DNA from 4 places in the Providencia xihuensis genome. Region 1 is predicted to be linked to each of the others. Evidence: predicted binding sites of a transcription regulator. Region 1 holds the regulator's gene; each other region holds the start of a gene.
What was found. The regulator Fur, encoded in region 1, represses iron uptake genes when iron is present. The targets are predictions, from matches to a motif close to ATAATAATGAGAACNACTATCAA.

Region 1 (3,218 bases):
CAGACTTATAAAAGTTTTTTCGCCAGAATAAGGCATAAAATTCTATTTATTTTCGTTCTAAATGAGTTCTAGAAGTTGAGAAATTCCTTCTTTCTCTCTTAGAAAAACAAGAGGTTAATCAGTTTATGGCAGTCATCGGTATTTTCTTCGGAAGTGATACAGGTAACACAGAAAATATTGCCAAAATGATCCAAGAAAGATTAGGCAAAGATGTAGCAGAAGTTCATGATATTGCTAAGTGTAGCAAAGAAGACATTGAGGCTTTTGACATTCTACTTCTTGGTATTCCAACTTGGTATTACGGCGAAGCACAATGTGATTGGGATGACTTTTTCCCAACATTAGAAGAAATTGATTTTGACGGTAAGCTTGTCGCGCTCTTTGGTTGTGGAGATCAAGAAGACTACGCAGAATATTTTTGTGATGCGATGGGCACAATTCGCGATATCATCGAGCCACGAGGTGCGGTGATTGTTGGACACTGGCCTACTGAAGGTTACCACTTCGAAGTTTCTAAAGGTATGGCGGATGACAACCACTTTATCGGCTTAGCGATTGACGAAGATCGCCAACCTGAATTAACAGATGAACGAGTGGATGCATGGGTCAAACAAATCTCTGAAGAAATGTCATTAGCTGAAATTCTCGGCTAGTCGATTAAAAATATGTGTTGCTGATAGATTGAATCATTTTCCGCTCAAAATGTACCACCTCAGAGCATCATTCAGTCTAAAATAATCGATTAAATATCCTTATTGGATAGACTTATAAGAGATTATCAAAATAATGAGACAATGCATGGTTTCTATTTTTATTTTCCATGCCTATAATTGTAAATCAGTTTAGAAGACAACTGGTTTTATGTTAAAAATGTCTCATTATTGTTAAATTTATGATTTAAGATACAGGACAAACCCGCATGACAGACAACAATAAAGCATTGAAAAATGCTGGACTCAAAGTCACTCTTCCAAGACTTAAGATTTTGGAAGTACTTCAGGAGCCTGAGTGCCACCACGTCAGTGCGGAAGATCTCTATAAAAAGCTGATCGACATGGGCGAAGAGATCGGGCTAGCGACTGTATACCGTGTATTGAACCAATTTGATGATGCAGGTATCGTTACACGCCATAATTTCGAGGGTGGAAAATCTGTATTCGAATTAACTCAGCAACATCACCATGACCACCTAATTTGTTTAGATTGTGGTAAAGTGATTGAGTTTACTGACGAGTCGATTGAAACCCGCCAAAAAAATATCGCTGCTCGCCATGGTATTAAACTGTCTAACCACAGCTTATACTTATATGGCCACTGTGCTGATGGTGATTGCCGCGATAACGCTGACGCACACGAAGCAAAAGAGTAATAAATTAATCGCCATCGTAACTTGATGGTGACCCATTCTTCAAAAGCCTGATGCTATCGTTATCAGGCTTTTTTATTGCATCAATTCACCGATAAATTAACCTTTTCCAGTTAGAATACCCATAATTTATCTTATTCACTTTATATTTATCACTAAAATATGTCATTAAGGTGAAATATTGAAGTGTTCTATAATAAGTTGCAATTCACTTCAAATCCTTTATATTGTTTGTCGGATAAATTCATCTCTCTATTTTAAAATATTTACAATGGTATCATAGTGATGCATAACGTCATTTAAAACATACATTGCATCTGTTTTTTATATCACTGTCATATGATTTATCTAATTAATGTCTAAAATAAGTTCAACATATTACGACCAAATTTTGGCTTGCTTTTAATTTAATAAGCAAGATTAGTGTAATAAAAAAGTTAAATTACAATTATATGATGTAATTCATATATTTTTAGCTAGACTTATTTGGATTACTCTCGTACTTCGTAAGAGATTAACTGATGAAAAAAACATATCTTTTTATTAACACTAGTTTTTTCTTCTGGTTTCTTACTTTAATAGGATGGTTTTTTCGTCATACTGCCATCACCTTATTTTCATTTGTATTATCAATTCTGTTCTTGATCTTATACTTCAATCAAAAAAAGGTAAGTAAAATGTTCACCAAAAGACAAAACAAACAAGCTCTAGAAGAAACAACTACAATTCGTGAACCTGATATTATTTCTAAGATAGAAGAACAAGTTACGATATCAACCCCAACGCTTAGTGAAGAAAAATCGAATACAATTATCTCAAGGGATGTTATGTTTGAAGGCAACATAACATCTAACGAGCAAGTGCATATTTACGGCAAGGTGGTTGGCAATATTACAGGGAAAGATAATACTGTAAAAGTTATGCTCAACGGCCAAGTGACGGGTAATATTACTTGTAAAGAATTGATTATTAATGGCCAAGTTGAGGGTGAGTGCGTCTCTGAGTCCATTAGTATCGAAAATAATGGCGAAGTCCATGGAACAATTCACTACAGCAGTTTATCGATTAAAAAAGGCGGCATCCTTTCAGGACAAGCTAAAGTCAAAAATAGTGTTTCTCATATGGATAAAGTCACAAAATTAAAAGATAAAATAAAACATGATACGCCTATCACTAATAATGAAGATGATAAAGGAATTGCTTCGTTATAATCATTTGTTTTTCTGTACTAGGATAATGACTACATATTAAAAATAAGGTGGATCTATCCCCACCTTATTTTTAAATTTCAAACTTTAAATATAAGTATATTTTCTTATTCTATTTAATAGTTTGATATTGCATATATATGCTATGTGTATTTTTAGTTGGTTACCATTATAGATATTACAATGGTAACCGCTATTTACTTAACTCATTAAAAAACCGTAAATGGCATCATTACCATAAATTTAATATCTTTTTCATCTTGGAAGATATTTCCATAACCACCACCATAACTAGGGATATCGGTATGATTATCATATTTGGTGAAGTGTAACTTAAAGAGAGTGTCTTTTGCTCGACCTGTTTGAACGGTATATAATATATCAAAATTCCACGCACTTTCTTTTAAACGCACATCTTGGGCATATTGGGAGTTAGTACTTGGTTTTGCGTCCCAACCATAAATATAGGATGTCCCCACTTTCCAACCCGCAAGATCCCAGTTTTTAAGATCATACATCACACCAGCATATAACGCTTTTTCATTGTTGGCGTTCCAGTCTGAACGACCATCCCACCAAATATCCATACGTCCATTCGATGTCGCCCAACCAGGAGTCATACGTTGCAAAAAGTAGCCTTGATT
Region 2 (3,218 bases), 150 kb from region 1:
TTAGGTGAAAACGCACCTTCCGATTTATCAACATTCCAATGTTCTGTATACAGCGTGCTTGGGCAATCACGTAACCGTCTACCTGTGCATGGATTTTCCTTTGTATAAGGGAAGATGGCATAACGCATGCTGGTTTGCCCTTTGAGGGTATAGTAGTCGTAACGCATTCCCCCTTCCAATGTTAACCAATCGTCATATTCGTAAGTTAAATTAGTAAACAATGAGCTCAATGTACGTTTTCCATCTGGTGTTACGCCTGATGCGGCTTCTCGTGTTGAGGTGCTGCTAGCTTTATCTTGGAAAGTTTCAAAACCATAATGCGCTTTTAATAAATTATTATGATTAAATTCAATCTCTGAATGATTTTCGAGTTGCACCCCGAATGTTTTAACCCGAGTATCCATCTGATAGCCATTATTAAAAATTTGGCTCGTTGAATAAGTTTCAGTGTCATCTTTCGTATCAACAAAATACACTTTCCCTTTAAATTCTGTACTCCATGGACTGCCACTAAACTGCGTATAATCAAGGGAATAGTTCTGGGTTGTCACATCACTAAACCCACTGCTTTTCCATCCAAGTTTATATGGCCACGTTTGCGCCAAATTAGTTAATGTACCTGCATTAGGTGTCGCCACTTTGGTTTCTAAATAATTGAATTGTAAGCGTTGTGACTCACTGAGATTCCAACCTGCTTTCGCCAAATATGAGGTCATCTGGTAATTGCTATCGTTAATTCGGGTATGTTTTAAACCACGCACTAATTCGTCATAATGCCCTGCATCATTGTTGATGCGAATGTCGCCAATACTCCCGTGCGTCCCTGGTTTATAGTCACCTAAGCGGCGTTCACTGGCAGCAAACAGTAAATCCCCCTTTTCATTTCCCAAGGCAAATGCGCTACTACCGATAAAATGAGTATTATTCGTCCCTGTACTGGCATGTAATTTTCCACCAAATGTCTTATCTTTCGATAAAAAATCAGATGCATTTACCGTATTAAATGTGGCAACTCCGCCAAGCGTTCCCCCACTCCCCATACCACTATTGTTTCCTTTTTGAATTTCAACGCCAGATAGCAACTCAGAATCAATATACATTGAGCCGTTACGCTGCCCATGGCCGCTTTTTTGGAAGTTTTGCCGCATTCCATCAATATTCATGTTCACACGCCCATAATCTTGGATCCCACGAATATTCACTGATAGCGACGGGTCTTGCTGGCTGACACTGGAATACACGCCGGTGGTAAGCTCTAGTACGTCAGCAATATGCTTCGGTGGCCTGTCTTCAATTTGTTTTTTACTAATCACACTCACCGATGAGGGACTACTGTAGACCCAATCTCCTTGCTGTATTTGGCTTGCTGTCACCGTAATATTATCTAACTTAATGACGTTTTCACTTGTGGAGGAATTAATTACCCGATGAATAGAAATACGATTATTGTGTATTTGGACCTGAACTGGATTTTCGCCAACAAGTTGCTGCAATCCTTCTTGCAAGGTTAACTGCCCTTTGATGCCTTGGCTTTTTAAGCCGTTCATTTCTTGGCTATTAATAATGATTTCAACTTTTGCCTGTTGGGCAAATTGCAACAATACGTTCTCAAGCGATCCTGCTCCAATCGAAAATGAAATTTTCTGTTGGGTTGCAGTTATTGATTGACTGGCATGAGCAATGTTAAATAATGAATATGCAGGTAGTGCTCCTAATACAAGGTAAACACAGAGTGTGGCTGTTTTATATTGGTGCTTTTTTTGAGTCATTTCCCATCCCTAAAATGATAATGGTAATAAAAATCATAATCACTTAGATTAAGACGTAGAAATGAAAGAAACCCGTAAAAATAATTTAAATACTTGTGAAAAATAATAATTTCTTTATCTATCAGTAGATTAATGTGAAAAATGGTACTTCATAAATCGTGAGTCCTTTTGATGACACAAGGTACTTAAGTCCACTTTCTAGTGTGTTAATTTGCAATACGCCGCTTAGTTTCTCCTTACTGTCGCTAGCTAAAATAATAATTCGCTTTTTATGGTAACGATTAATTTCAGCGGTAATCTCAGAAAGCGTTTGCTGTTGAAAAATAATCTGGCCTTCACGCCACCCTTCTGACGCCTGTTTGGCAAGTGGTATTGTGGGTAAAATTTGCTGCTGGTATTGCGTAAAGCTGCCTGCTTTTACCGTCAATTCTTGTCCTGATAATAGCGATATTTTAACGCTGTGCTGATAGACACTTACACCAACATTATCCCCTTCATTATCAATGGCAAACTCTGTTCCCAGCGCTTGAGTTACACCATTTCTCGCCTTAACTTGGAAAGGACGCAGTTCACTACCAGTGATAGGTGCAACAGAGAAATAGGCGCGTCCTTGGAGCAAATTGACTTGTCGATATTGCCCGTCAAAAGCTAGCTGTAATTGTGCACCACTATCGAGGTCGACTTGGCTGCCATCGGGCAATATGATATGTTGAACTTCACCAATTCTGGCTTGGTAATCAATCTGTTCTTGATTTTCACCCCACCAAATCAAAGTCACCAAACCACACACTAAAATACTGGCTGCAACGGAAATTTTCACAAAACTTTTTGTGGCTTTAATTGGTTTCTCTGTTTTTCTAGGCTGTTGATTATAGGAAGTTAACGCCCAAATTTGCCTTGCACGATAATAAGCATTGGCATGCTCTTTCGATGCATTCACCCAATGCTGAAACTCGCTATTTTCTTGTGCATTCAGCTCTCTTTGAGTGGTCTTGACGACCCACATCGCCGCTGTGTTTTCGATTTCAGATGGAGATGTTGTTGATTTCATGATTAATCCTTCCATTGATGAATCAGAACAGCCAATGCATTGGCTAAATGCTTTTCAACAGTACTGAGCGAAATATTCAACAATTGAGCCACTTCGGTTTGAGTCAATCCCTCTTCTCGGTGCAAACGAAAAATAGCCTGTGTTCTCTTGGGCAATGTTTGAATAATGGCTTGTATCTGGCTAAGTTGCTGCTCTCTTATTGCTGTTGCTTCAAGGCTTTTTACTTGTGCAGGTATTTCTTGCCATTGCTCATCACTGATAACCATTGAAGGGCGTGCTTTTTGTTCCCTAAAGTGATCAATCATCAGGTTTTTCGCAATCCGATAAAGATAAGCGTCAAAATCTTGAATCGTTGAGTGCTTCATCAGTTCAGCCATCCGTACAAAACTTTCCTGCAC
Region 3 (3,218 bases), 1.5 Mb from region 1:
GCGCTGTGCTGCCCATACTTGTTCACCAGTATATTGTGCACGCGTATACAAATTGAGATCTTCGTTAAACTGCCAATCTAATTTCGCATTAGCCATATGTTTTGGTGTTTTATCCAATGGATAGCCTTTAAGTGAAATACCATTACCGAGTTTTTCATCATCACTTTTACGCTCTGAATCAGTGTAGGTGTAGTTGGCGCTGAATTTCCAGTCTTTAGCAATTGGAATACCTGTTGCGATTTCAACTCCTTTAACATTTGCCTTACCGACATTGTCATAAGTATAGAGATTTAGGTTTGAAAGCGGGTCTGGATTGCCAGTGTTATAGCTGGTTAACTTGTTTTTAAAGTCAGTATTAAATAGGGTCAGGCTGGCATCAAAGCCCGACTCATGGTTATAGGCAATGCTGATTTCTTCACTAACACTTTTTTCAGGTTTCAGGTCTGGATTACCATAAATAATCCCATTTCCACCTTCTGTAGAAGTGCCATAACCTTTGCTGACCTCACGTAGTGTTGGCGCACGGAATGCAGATGACACGCCACCTTTAATGGTGATTTCGTCAGTTAGATAATAAACCGCGTAACCGCGAGGGTTCCAGTGGTTACCGTAAGTTTCATGGTGATCTAAACGTAATCCACCCGTTAGAATGAGGTCATCAGTTGCAGTAAATTCGTTTTCAACGAATAAAGCAGATTGGTCGACACTCATGCTGCTATTTTCAAATTTTCCTTTTGAAACCAATGAGCTGTCTTTGAGTTTTGAGTATTGGTATTGACCACCGACTGTTAAGATGTTGTCAGGTAAGAACGCAACAACTTTACCATCTACCACTGTATTAGTAATTTCAGGTACACGGTCTTCATAGCGGTATTCAGTCAGCTTAGTGATGGCATCTTTAATTTCTGTTTTGGTTTTTTTCTTCGTACTTTCTTGATAGACACTTAACTCTGTATTAAACGAATCCCATTCACCTTTATAAGTCAGCGCGGCGTGGTTTCGGTTATTGTAGAGTTCGGTTTTTTTATTATATTGTTTTGATTGTCCGCGCATTTCATATTCAGCAAGGGATTTGCCCGGGGTTTCTTCTCTTTCTTGCAGTGTTCTACCTGCTTCTAAAAGGAAGGTTTGGTTTTCAGTTGGTGTAAAACTTAGCTTAGCGGTGAGACTTTTGTTGTCTTTTTTGTAGTGTCCATCTGTAATTTTATCTTCTTGTCGATAATCACCACCGCCGTATAACTGCAAGCCTAATTTATCTTTAACGAGTGGGCCTGACAGATAGAAGTTACCGTCGGTGGAATTACCGCTATCACTGTTTTCTTGGATAATCGTGCCTGTTGTTACGCTACCGTGCCATTCATTAGTTACTTTCTTGGTGATGATATTGATAACACCACCCATTGCATCAGAACCATACAGGGAAGACATTGGTCCACGGATCACTTCAATGCGCTCAATGGCTTCGACGGGCGGCATAAAGCCCGCTTCAAAACCACCGCTGCCATTTGGGCGTGACTCACGGCTGTTTTGGCGACGGCCATCAACCAGTATTAAGGTGTATTCACCGGGTAAGCCACGGATATTAATATCTTGTTTATTGGCTGAACCCACAATGCTGACACCTTCTACGTCTTTAACCGCATCAGCAAGGTCGCGCACAGGTTTGTTTTGTAACTGTTCGGCGGTGATCACCGTAATACTGGCAGGGGCATCGCGTAATTGTTGTGAATAACCTGATGCGGTGACGATAAGTTTGTCTGAATCTTCTGCTGCTGTCGTACTAAATGAAGCCAAAGCCGCGCAAATACCTGCGGCGACAAGTGTGTAGTGATGTTGCTTAGTCATAGTAATCCCTAGCAAATGTAAATGAGAATGATAATTATATTGTTTGCGAATAGTATCACTAAAACATATCGGAAATAAATAATTGGCTAGCTAATTTATGGTCGATATTTGATCTCAGTTAATAATTTTCCCGTATGGCAAAAATGCACTTGATGATTTTTGCCAAGCTTAACGAAAAATTAAGGTTTAACTTTGGTTTATGGAGTTTAGGGTTAAGCGAAATTACAGTAGCGCGAGCGTCTACTCGGGAATTTTATGACTTATGAAACACATTTTTTTAGCCATTTCATTATTTTTCATCTGCTTGAATATGCAGGCAGAGGAAATTCGCCTAAGCGTCACAAACCCAAAAAATGTGATGGCGGTTGATGTCGTCAGCATTCCTGGCAAATTTGTGGCAAAAAACGAAATTTCGATTGGTTCTCCATTGCAACAGCAAATGGTTACCGCAGTGTTTGTGGAAGAAGGGGAATGGGTTGAAAAAGGGCAATTGCTCGCGACGTTGGAATCACCGATCCAAAGTGCAGGGGTTAATCAATTAAAAGCAGAAATTGATAAAGCTGCGGCATACATTAAACAACAAGAAGCACTCAGCGCTCAATCTCAACAAGAGCTGCAACGCTTATCACCGCTGGCAAAAACAGGGGTGATTTCGGCGAATGAATTTGGCAAAGCCAAATCAGAAGCAGCCGCACAGAGCGCATTGTTAACAGCAAGCCGTGCAGAGCTGCGCCAACTCAAAGCCCAGTTAATGCGTGAACAAAGCCAAGAAGACAAATCGAAAATTATTGCCCCTGTTTCGGGGGTGATCAGTGAACGTCACGCCATGAATGGTACGCTATCAGATAACAGCTTGTTATTTAAGTTGATTGAAAATAATGAATTAGAGTTTGAAGCGCAAGCTCACCCTTCCGAGCTTTCTCGCATTGTGGGCAGTAATCCCGTGGTGATTAACCTTGATGAAAACCAATCAACATTGGGGAAATTACGTTATTTGTCGCCAAAAATAGATGCATTAACCCAACTTGGAAAAATCCGTGTGGCGCTTACAGAGCCGACTAAACAAGTGCGTCTAGGTGAAACGGGCACCATGGTGTACAGAAATTCACCCCGTGAACAGCTATCGCTACCTTATAGTGCCATTCGTACAGAACCCAATGGCGAACGTTATATTTTTACTGTGACAGACGGCAAAGTGGCGAAACAAAAAATACAAATTGGCAAAATTCAGCAAGGGCGAGTGGAAGTGTTAACCCCATTAGCGCCGAGTTTAGATGTTGTGGCTTATGCACAAGCTTTTTTATCAGATGATGACATTATTGTGCCTGTAAAGGATAGCCAATGAAATTACAGCTATCTTCTTGGGCCATTAC
Region 4 (3,218 bases), 630 kb from region 1:
AGCGTCTAACCAGATAAATAAAGAAAGGCCCGCCAATTAAAGAGATCATGATACCAGCACTGATTTCCCCAGGTGTGCCAATGATTCGGCCAGTACAATCGGCAATGAGCAGAATGGTCGCACCGAGTAACATTGACATTGGCAATATACGTCGGTAGTCACTACCAACCAGAGAGCGAGCAAAGTGAGGCGCAGTCAGTCCCAAAAAACTAATTGGCCCAACGGCAGCCGTTGCGCTCCCAGCGAGTAATACGATGGCTACGGCAGAAAGAAGCCAGACTCGGTTTTGGTTTGCGCCAAGAGAATGGCTTAGGTCATTACCTAAAATGACCACATCCAATGCTCTCGTCAGGGATAAGGCAATCGCACAACCTATCAAAACCAGACCGCTGATCGGAAAAAGGACATCAAAACCCCGACCTTGCAATGAACCGACAACCCAGTGGCGAAATTGGTCAAATACCTGTTCATCACTATTTACGGTCACCATGTGCGTGATAGCGAGCAAAACAATCGAGAGAGCAACACCGGACAACACCATCCGAATGGGGTTCAAGCCTTGGCGGACTCCGGCTAAAAGATACACAATTACGCCTGCGATACCCGCACCCAGTAGACCGAACCACATATAAATTGTCACATCGGTGATACCTGTGAATGCGATAACCAGAACGATAGCAACCATTGCCCCTGCGTTAATGCCAAACAGGCCCGGATCAGCTAAAGGGTTACGTGTTATTGCTTGCATTAGTGTCCCCGCGGCACCAAGAGCAATACCAATGACAATCGCAAGTAAGGTTCTAGGAAAACGCAGGTAGCGAACTAGCAAGTGTTCACTACTTGTGTTATCAAACTGAGTGAAAGCTTGCCAAGTCGTTGAAATAGCAACAGAACGGCTACCAACACCAAGGCTAATAATGGAAAAAGTGACTAATAATAAGCAGCAAATAACCACTGGCCATTTTAGGGAAGTTCGCGTTAATGGCATATCAGGACTCATGCTTTTTAAAACGTGCAACAATGTCATTAATTATTTCTTGCGCACTGTAATAATCAACACGGAATGAATTTGCACCTAGGCCATAAACTTGCTTATTTTTGACTGCATTGAGATTGGCGAGGATCGGGTCTGCCATAAAGTTTTGCGCTTCTTTATCGGTTCCACGTAATAAAAAAGTGGTTGGCGCATTCAGTTGGGTCAGGTGCTCATATTGTGCCCAAACAAAGTCAGAGACAGGTTTATCTTTCGGCTGCCATTCAGAAGGCGCACTTTCAATGCTAAACCCAAGTTGCTGCAGTAAGATGGCGTGAGGACTAGTTTTTAGCGAAACGGGGTTAACTGTTCCTGGGCCAAAATAGGCAATAATATTTGCTTCGCCATCAGGAAGCTGTAATTGGCTTTTACTTTCTTCGATAAATTTATCGAAACCCTCTAAGAGGTCGGTGGCGGCTTTTTCTTGCCCTGTAGCTTGCCCTAATTGCAGGGCAAGACTCTCCCAACCTTGTTTGCCATAATCTAATACAATCGTTGGTGCAATTTGTTGAAATTGTGAAACTTGTGGGTAAACAGTATCACCGCCATTTATGGACACGACAATTAAATCAGGTGCGACAGCATAGGCCATTTCCAAGTCCACACTGCCAGCAGACCATAACTTTTCAACGCCTTTTTGTTTTGCAATAGCGTCCCATTGTGCAAAAAATTGCCCGTTTGCCGTGGTGGAACTCGCTATCACTGGCGCATCAATGGCGAGCAATGTACCAGTGATTGAAACAGAGGCGGATAAAATACGCGTTGGTTTACTTTTTATTTCGACCATAGAACCATCCACACTGGTAAAGGTTCTAGGCCATGACTGGCTATCAGCGCCGACAAGGGCGGTTGCCGAAACGATGCTTGAAACACTCAGGGTAGAGAATAGTGTGATAGCGCAGACAAATGTTTTTAACATGGCAGTTTTCCAAACAAAACAGGCTGTTATTAATAGATTAAATATTGTTGTTAATGATAATCATAACCAATATCATTAACAACAAGTATTGAAGTGATCATTAAGGGAAAATGCGAGTGAGAACACAAAAAACGATTTGTATTGGCCTATCACTGTCACCAACTTGGGTAAGTACCCAAAGTGCCAAACAAGATCCTAACCAACGAGAAGCTATTCTGAACCCCAGTTATTATATTGCGCTATCCAAACGCGCAGAGGCGGCAAAACTGGATTTTTTATTTCGACCAGATGCCCAGTTTTTGAATATCGATAAAGGAAACCAAGCCCCAGCTTTTGGCGGAATAGACCCATCTTTATTGATAGCATCAATTGCGCATGCAACAAATCACATTGGTTTTGTTTCCACGATTTCGGCCTTATTTTACCCACCTTATATTGCTGCGAGACAGTTACAGTCTCTAAACTGGATAACTAATGGTCGAGTAGGTTGGAATATTGTCACTGCGCTCAAAGGTCAGCAAAATTTTGGCTTGAAAACGTTACCGGATTCAGAGGAGCGCTATGAAATTGCCAAAGAATTTACGGCTGTTGTTGAAGCTCTATGGGCAAGCCATCCCAATAGCCAACCAGATCAATATCAATCCAGTGAAAGTCGCTACAGCGGTTCATCTATCCAACAAATTAACCACCAAGGGCGCTATTTTAATGTGGAAGGCCCACTGAATATTCCTGCTTATTCGCAGCCTATTCCCTATTTTCAAGCGGGAGCATCACCTGCAGGGCGTGATTTTGCCGCTGCTGTTGCGGATGGTATTTTTGCCGCCACACCGGATATTGACTGTGCAATAGAATTTTATCAGGACATTCAGCGTCGTGTTGTAAGTGCAGGGCGGGAACCTAATGCGGTTAAGGTATTACCAGGTTTGAGTTTTTATTTAGCCGACAGTCGGGAAGAAGCTTATCGTTTGTTTGAACAAACTCACGCCAATGCGGACTCACGAACTAAATTCCGTTATATAGAATCATTAATTAATTTAGACCTAAGCCAGCTACCAATTGACACCGTGATCACGCCCGAAATGCTACCTGAAGGTACCGAAGCGCCATATAGCCAAACGCATGCTCAGTTATTAAGGCGTTATATTTGCCAGCACCAACCTACGATCCAAATGCTGTTATCCGCTCCAGAGGTCAATGGCTCTTCACATTGGCGGGTGATTGGTACGGTGAGTGATTTAGTTGATGAAATTGAGAGGTGGACAGACA

Region 2: a site for Fur is predicted at 1,784-1,806, ahead of ACE2AL_RS14865 (TonB-dependent hemoglobin/transferrin/lactoferrin family receptor). Genes of this name have one in related genera too.
Region 3: a site for Fur is predicted at 1,861-1,883, ahead of ACE2AL_RS00900 (TonB-dependent receptor domain-containing protein). Genes of this name have one in related genera too.
Region 4: a site for Fur is predicted at 2,006-2,028, ahead of fepB (Fe2+-enterobactin ABC transporter substrate-binding protein). Genes of this name have one in related genera too.

The regions. Positions count from the first base shown of each region.
Region 1 covers NZ_CP169565.1:3,151,811-3,155,028, forward strand. The annotation lists gene fldA (flavodoxin FldA) at 126-653, shown strand; gene fur (ferric iron uptake transcriptional regulator) at 920-1,369, shown strand; gene ACE2AL_RS14200 (polymer-forming cytoskeletal protein) at 2,044-2,577, shown strand; gene ACE2AL_RS14205 (OprD family outer membrane porin) at 2,784-3,218, opposite strand, start outside.
Region 2 covers NZ_CP169565.1:3,306,555-3,309,772, forward strand. The annotation lists gene ACE2AL_RS14865 (TonB-dependent hemoglobin/transferrin/lactoferrin family receptor) at 1-1,769, opposite strand, end outside; gene ACE2AL_RS14870 (FecR domain-containing protein) at 1,891-2,820, opposite strand; gene ACE2AL_RS14875 (RNA polymerase sigma factor) at 2,823-3,218, opposite strand, start outside.
Region 3 covers NZ_CP169565.1:203,041-206,258, forward strand. The annotation lists gene ACE2AL_RS00900 (TonB-dependent receptor domain-containing protein) at 1-1,845, opposite strand, end outside; gene ACE2AL_RS00905 (efflux RND transporter periplasmic adaptor subunit) at 2,108-3,190, shown strand; gene ACE2AL_RS00910 (efflux RND transporter permease subunit) at 3,187-3,218, shown strand, end outside.
Region 4 covers NZ_CP169565.1:2,525,528-2,528,745, reverse strand. The annotation lists gene ACE2AL_RS11260 (FecCD family ABC transporter permease) at 1-1,027, opposite strand, end outside; gene fepB (Fe2+-enterobactin ABC transporter substrate-binding protein) at 990-1,952, opposite strand; gene ACE2AL_RS11250 (NtaA/DmoA family FMN-dependent monooxygenase) at 2,069-3,218, shown strand, end outside.